DNA from 3 places in the Mesorhizobium sp. M0909 genome. Region 2 is predicted to be linked to each of the others. Evidence: predicted binding sites of a transcription regulator. Region 2 holds the regulator's gene; each other region holds the start of a gene.
What was found. The regulator PhoB, encoded in region 2, activates phosphate uptake and scavenging genes when phosphate is short. The targets are predictions, from matches to a motif close to TGTCATNNANCTGTCAT.

Region 1 (2,269 bases), on a different contig from region 2:
CGAGCGGTCCGCGCTTCTGCATGGGCGGCAACGTCTCCTCGGACTTGAAGTCGTTGAAGCCGAAATCGGCATAGACGGCCCCCCGGTTCCAGAACCAGTTGGTGCCGGGATGGATGGCGCGTGCCCGGTAGCCCTGACTTTTCAGGAAGGTCGCCAGCGAGGGAGTCGGTGTCCGCACATATTGCTGGTAGGGAATGCTGCCCGCCGGCAGGAAGGCGTTGGAAAAGCCGGTCAGGGCCTCGAACTCGATGTTGGCCGTCATGCCGCCGAACTCGGGCGAGAACATGTAGCCCGTGCGCAGGGCCCGCACATTGGGGATAGGGTCGGGTGTGATGGTGACGCCGGGCAGCTTGGTCGGATCCCAGAAGGATTCGCTCATCACGACGATGATGTCGGGCTTCTCGGCAGGTACCGAGGCGGTCACCTGCGGTTTGCCGATCGCTTCGATCGCCTTGTCGGAATAGCCGGGCGGCGCCGAGACATGCGCCATCGGGACGTTCAGCGCGAAGGCGAGCGCAAAACCGTTCGAGGCATAGTTTTCCTTCTGGTCCCACATAATCGGGATGATCTGCAGCCGGTCGCGCGTCCACGAGAAGGTGGCATAGTCCATGATGGAGACGAAGAAAGCGATCAGCGGCACCGTCAGCGTCAGCCGGGCAAGGCGGCCCTTGTGGCTGAGCGCCGGAACGCGGCGGCGCCATAACCGCCAGCCATAGACGAGCAGCGACAGCCCGCCGACGATGCCGATCGCCAGGGCAATGGCGGTTCCCGGGCGGTCGCGGACCAGGAGCGGCATCAGTGCCACGATCTGCCGGGAATAGAGGAAATCGGTCGGATAGAGCGGATCGCCGAGATAGAGCGACTTCTGGTGGCCGACGAACGCCAGCGACAATGTCAGCGGCGCGACGATCATCAGGCTCTGATGGCTGCGGCCGAGCACGGCGTCGAGACCGATGAGGATCAGCGCAAAAATGATGATCGTGGTCCAGCCGGGTTTGAAAGGCTGCAGAAAGAAATCAATGGTGCCGGCAAAGTTGCCGCGCACGATCAGTTCGATGGCAAACACCAGGATGGCCGCAGCCAGCAAGCTGATAAGGCCATAGCGGATGACAGGCCATCTGCGCGCCGGCAGATAGCCAGTCGACGGATCGCCTTCAAGAAACTGTGGCGCCGCCTCGGCTGCGCTCTGCTTGGTCTTTGCCACTTCAATAGTTCCCCGGCCCGCAACAAAGGCGTCACTCGATTGTCATCGAACTGTCACGCAAAGCCTAGCGCCTGCGGCGGAAATAAGAAGAGCCAACAAACAAATCGTGAGCGGTTTTCATCATGAGTGATCGCCAAAAAGCCTGCCGAAACAGGCACTCGGCCGACGCTGAGCGGTCAAGGTTGGACTTGACTTGGGCGCACGCCTTGCGTCACAGGCAGCGAGAACCAGCAGCTGGGAGCCGACCATGGCCATCGCATTCACCTTTCCGGGGCAGGGCAGCCAGGCCGTCGGCATGGGCAAGGACCTCGCCGATACTTTTGTGGAATCGCGGCGGATCTTCGAGGAAGTCGACGACGCGCTCGGTGAAAAACTATCGCAGCTGATCTGGGAAGGCCCGGAAGAGACGCTGACGCTGACCGCCAATGCTCAGCCGGCGCTGATGGCGGTGTCACTCGCCGCAGTCCGGGCGCTGGAGGCGCGCGGCTTCTCCCTGAACGGCAAGGTCACCTATGTCGCCGGCCATTCGCTCGGTGAATATTCGGCACTTGCGGCCGCTGGTTTCGTTTCGGTCGCCGACGCCGCCCGGCTGCTGCGTATCCGCGGCAATGCCATGCAGGCGGCTGTACCGGCCGGCGGGGGCGCGATGGCGGCGATCATCGGGCTGGAACAGGCCGACGTCGAGGCCGCTTGCGCAGAGGCCGCCCAAGGCACCGCCAAAGATCCCGCGCAAGCCTTGGTGTGCCAGATCGCCAACGACAATGGCGGCGGCCAGCTGGTGATCTCCGGCGCCAGGCCGGCGGTCGAACTGGCGGCGAAGCTATGCACGGAGAAGGGCGCCAAGCGGGCGCTGATGCTGCAGGTTTCGGCGCCCTTCCATTCGGCATTGATGAAGCCTGCGGCCGAGATCATGCGGGAGGCGCTGGCCGCCGTGACTAAGAGTGCGCCCGCCGTGCCGCTGGTCTCCAACGTTACGGTGACCCCGACGAGCGATCCCGACGAGATTGCCCGCCGCCTCGTCGAACAGGTGGTCGGGCGCGTGCGCTGGCGCGAAACGGTGGAGTG
Region 2 (2,269 bases):
GAAGCGGGCCGCGCTGTGGAGCGAGGTCAAGGACAAGCTAAACGCCAGCGGCTTGAGCCTGTCCGGCGGCCAGCAGCAGCGGCTCTGCATTGCCCGCACCGTGGCAGTGAAGCCGGAAGTCATTCTGCTCGACGAACCGGCTTCGGCCCTCGACCCGCTGTCGACGGCCAAGATCGAGGAACTGATCGACGAGCTGCAAGCCGACTACACGATCGTCATCGTCACCCACAACATGCAGCAAGCGGCGCGCGTGTCGCGCCAGACCGCCTTCATGTATCTGGGTGAACTGGTCGAGTTCGACCGGACCGAGAAGATATTCACGTCGCCCCGCGAGAAGCGCACGCAGGACTACATCACCGGCCGCTTCGGCTGAGCCGTTCCGATCATGCATATGAGGACAGGACCATGGGCGAACACACAGTCGCTTCTTTCGACGAGGATCTCGAGCAGATCAGCAAGCTGATCCGCGACATGGCCGACCTCGCCGGTTCGATGGTCGGCGGGGCGACCAAGGCCCTGTTGAATTCCGACAACGTGCTGGCGCAACGCGTCGTCTCCGACGACGCCATCATGGATGCGCGTCAACGCGAACTGGACGATCGCGCCATCACCCTGATCGCCAAGCGCCAGCCAATGGCTCACGATCTGCGCCATGTCGTCGGAGCGATCCGCATGGCCGGCGACCTCGAACGCATCGGCGACCTTGCCAAGAACATCGCCAAGCGTGTGAGCGCGGTCGGCCTCAGCGTCACGCCGCGCGACCTATCGCATTCCATCGATGCGATGGCGCAGCTAGTGCTCATCCAGGTGCAGGGCGTCATCGAGGAATATGCTGCAGGCGATGCGGCCGCGTTGGCCAAGCTGCGCGCCGCCGACGAGCGCATCGACGTCAAATACACGTCGGTGTTCCGCGAGCTGTTGACCTACATGATGGAAGATCCGCGCAACATCACCGCTTGCACGCATCTGCTGTTCTGCGCCAAGAATCTCGAGCGGATCGGCGACCATGTCACCAACATCGCCGAAAATGCGTATTATGTGCTGACCGGCGAGCAATTGCCGGTCAATCGTCCGAAGCAGGACGAAACGACAATGCCTGCACCGGTGACATGATGGGGGTGCCCAGCCGATGATCGCACCACGCATAATGGTGGTGGAGGACGAGGAGCCGTTGGGCGTGCTGCTCCGCTACAATCTCGAATCCGAAGGCTACCAGGTCGAGGTGGTGACACGCGGCGACGAAGCCGAGATCCGTTTGCAGGAAAATGTGCCCGACCTTCTGGTGCTCGACTGGATGATACCGGCGGTTTCCGGCATCGAGCTCTGCCGCAGGTTGCGCGTGCGCCCCGAAACCGAGCGGCTGCCGATCATCATGCTGACCGCGCGCGGCGAGGAGAGCGACCGGGTGCGCGGTCTTTCGACCGGCGCCGACGACTATCTGGTCAAACCGTTTTCGACACCGGAATTCATGGCCAGGGTCAAGGCGCTGCTGCGGCGCGCCAAGCCGGAAGTGCTGTCCAGCGTGCTGAAGGTCGGCGACATCGTGCTCGATCGCGAATCGCACCGGGTTTATCGCAAGAAGAGCGAGATCCGGCTCGGGCCGACCGAATTCCGGCTGCTCGAGTTCATGATGCGGCATCCGGGCCGCGTCTTCTCGCGTAGCCAGTTGCTCGATAATGTCTGGGGCGAGACGATCTATATCGACGAACGCACCGTCGACGTGCATGTCGGGCGGCTGCGCAAAGCCGTCAATAACGGCCGCATGCCGGATGTCATCCGCACCATCCGCGGCGCCGGCTATGCGATCAGGGAAGATTGACCCGCCTGGTCAGGCGACGTTCCTTCTGACGCCGGGCCTCATTTGCGCGCCCGGCGCGAAAATCTCCTGGTCGACGAAGCTTAACGCCCGCATCGCGCAGCCTTCGCGGATCAGCGGCAATTCGTTTGGCTCGGTGTCGAAGGAGATCGAGCCCGAATGCTGGCCACCGGCGGTCTGGGCGATGGCCTTGCGCAAGGCCGGCTCGATCAGATCGAAGGCAGCGGCACTGGCGCCGACCATCGCGACCGGTGCTGGATCGATCAGCGCGAACAGCGAGCCGAGACCGAAACCCAGCGCTTCGCCGGCCTTGCGGTAGGCCTCGCGTTCCGGCCCATCCTTCTCGCGCGCGCGGGCCGCCAGAGCGCGCATGTCGGCGTCGCTGACGTCGGCGATAGGTTCGCTGTCTTCGCTCATCTGCCTGGCGTTGCGCCAGATGGCATAGTTGCCGGC
Region 3 (2,269 bases), 280 kb from region 2:
TTTATATAGCGAAGGAGGTCGGCAATTTCCAGCTCGCGCCCCTTGGCCGCGCCATTGTCGCCATTGCTGATTGCCTCGGCCCCGACCTTCTTGGTGCCGTCGTTCCAGACGACGAGGCCGAGCGGCATGTCGGCGGCGATGATTTTCCAGGTTGCATTGGAATTCGCCAGCTCGCGCTTCAGCCATTTCGTCTGTTGTTCGCCGAGGATGCGCGATTGCGGCGTCATCGTCTCCTGCATATTCGGACCGTTGGGGCCGCGATAGGAACGCATGTCTAGGAAGAACACATCGAGCAGCGGCCCATAGGCGATTTTGCGGTAGACACGGCCGGGCTCAGACGGCTCGTAGCGGATCGTCGTCATTTCGTGGAAGGCGCGCGCTGCGCGTGCCGCCAGTATATGGATGGATTTTTCGGTGTAGCGGTCGTCGGCGCTCAGATCCTTCGAATCCGACCAGTTGTTCACCACCTCGTGGTCGTCCCACTGGTAGAACGTCGGGCAGATGGCGTTCAGCGCCAGCACGTTCCTGTCCATCAAATTGTATTTCCACTGACCCCGGTATTCATCCAGCGTCTCGGCAACCTTGCGTTTTTCGTCGATCAGCACGGTGTTCTTCCACTTGCCGCCGCCGGGCAGGTCGACCTCGTCCTTCATCGCGCCATCGGCATAGATCGTATCGCCCGAATGCAGGAAGAAGTCCGGCGTGTGCTTGGCGATCGTGGCGTAGGTCTTCATGCCGGTGTCGTCGATGCCCCAGCCCTGGCCGGCGGTGTCGCCCGACCAAGCGAAACGAATGTCGCGCTTCGAGGCAGGTGCCGTGCGGAAGCGGCCGACGATCGGCTCGGAAACGGCGTTGATATCGGAAAGATCGGCCGCGACCATGCGGTAGAAGATGTCCTGGTCGGAGGCGAGATCGGTAAGCAGCCGCTTCACCGTATAGTCGCTGGCCGGCGAGCTGTCGAGCGGCGCCAGGCGGACGGCATTGGCGAAGCTCTCCGTCGGCGACACTTCGAACATGACGCGCGACGCCCGGTCCGTGCGAGCCCAGACTATGCCGCTGGTCGCGTCGACGTCGCCGGATTGGATACCGTGGGTAAAGGCCGGGCGCTGATTGGCGCGCGAGTAATAGGGAAGCGCGAGGCCCGACGCGCCGACCAGGCCAACGGCGCTGGCCGACGTGACGAAAGCGCGCCGCGTCATCGAAATCTTGTTCATGGCTGTCTCCTGGATGGCGTTGAACGTCGCCGCCAAGCTCCAGCTTCAATGTTTCAGGCACATTTCGAAACGATGAAGGTTTGATAACAGTGAACAGGCGGGCGATCTCCCCCTCAACGGGGGAGATTAGCACTCAACTGTCGCACCCTAAGCCGCCTGCGGTTCCGGCTCGAAGGCCGGGCGGCTGGTGTTGATCAGCAGCGAGATGCAGGCGGCGGCTATTGCCGTCATACCGGCGATCAGGAAGGCAAGCTCGTAATTGCCTTGCAACTCGCGCATGGTACCGCCGAAGAAGGCCGCTGTCGCGGCGCCAACCTGATGGCCGGCGACGATCCAGCCGAAGACGATCGGTCCGCTGCGGTCGCCGAACGCCTCGTTGGAAAGCCTCAGCGTCGGCGGCACCGTGGCGATCCAGTCCAGTCCGTAAAACACGGCGAAGATGATCAGGCTGGTTGCCGAAAAGCCGGAATAGGGCAGATAGATCAACGAGAGGCCACGGATGCCGTAATAGACGCCGAGCAGCTTGCGCGGGTCGAAACGGTCGGTGAGCCAGCCCGATAGCGTCGTGCCGATCAGGTCGAAGATGCCCATCATCGACAGCAGGCCGGCGGCTTGCACTTCGCCTATGCCCATGTCGCCGCAAAAGGCGATCAGGTGCGTGCCGACCAGCCCGTTGGTGGTGAAGCCGCAGACGAAGAAAGTGGCGAACAGATACCAGAACACGCGCGTGCCGGCGGCGCGGCGCAGCGTGCTCAGCGTATGCGAAAGGAAATTGCCTTGCGCGGCCGGCGGCGCCGGCGGCACGTCGTCGGCATCGGCGCCATAGCGGACCATGCCGATCGAGGCCGGGCGCTCCGGCACCAGCATATAGACCAGCGGCACCAGGCAGGCGGTGGCCACTGCAATGGCGATGGCGACCGGCTTCCAGCCGCCTGACTGGGCGAGCGAGGCGAGCAGCGGCAGGAAGACCAGCAGCCCGGTGGCGCTGGACGCCGACATCAGTCCCATCACCAGGCCGCGATTGGTCTTGAACCAGCGGTTGACGATGGTTGCGC

Region 1: the regulator PhoB is predicted to act here: its motif matches at 1,245-1,261, upstream of NKH83_RS05550 (LTA synthase family protein).
Region 3: the regulator PhoB is predicted to act here: its motif matches at 1,287-1,303, upstream of NKH83_RS00395 (alkaline phosphatase D family protein).

What each region holds. Positions count from the first base shown of each region.
Region 1 covers NZ_JAMYOA010000003.1:200,921-203,189, forward strand. The annotation lists gene NKH83_RS05550 (LTA synthase family protein) at 1-1,204, opposite strand, end outside; gene fabD (ACP S-malonyltransferase) at 1,452-2,269, shown strand, end outside.
Region 2 covers NZ_JAMYOA010000001.1:360,538-362,806, forward strand. The annotation lists gene pstB (phosphate ABC transporter ATP-binding protein PstB) at 1-373, shown strand, start outside; gene phoU (phosphate signaling complex protein PhoU) at 406-1,113, shown strand; gene phoB (phosphate regulon transcriptional regulator PhoB) at 1,130-1,819, shown strand; gene NKH83_RS01870 (ROK family protein) at 1,829-2,269, opposite strand, start outside.
Region 3 covers NZ_JAMYOA010000001.1:79,641-81,909, reverse strand. The annotation lists gene NKH83_RS00395 (alkaline phosphatase D family protein) at 1-1,214, opposite strand, end outside; gene NKH83_RS00390 (MFS transporter) at 1,362-2,269, opposite strand, start outside.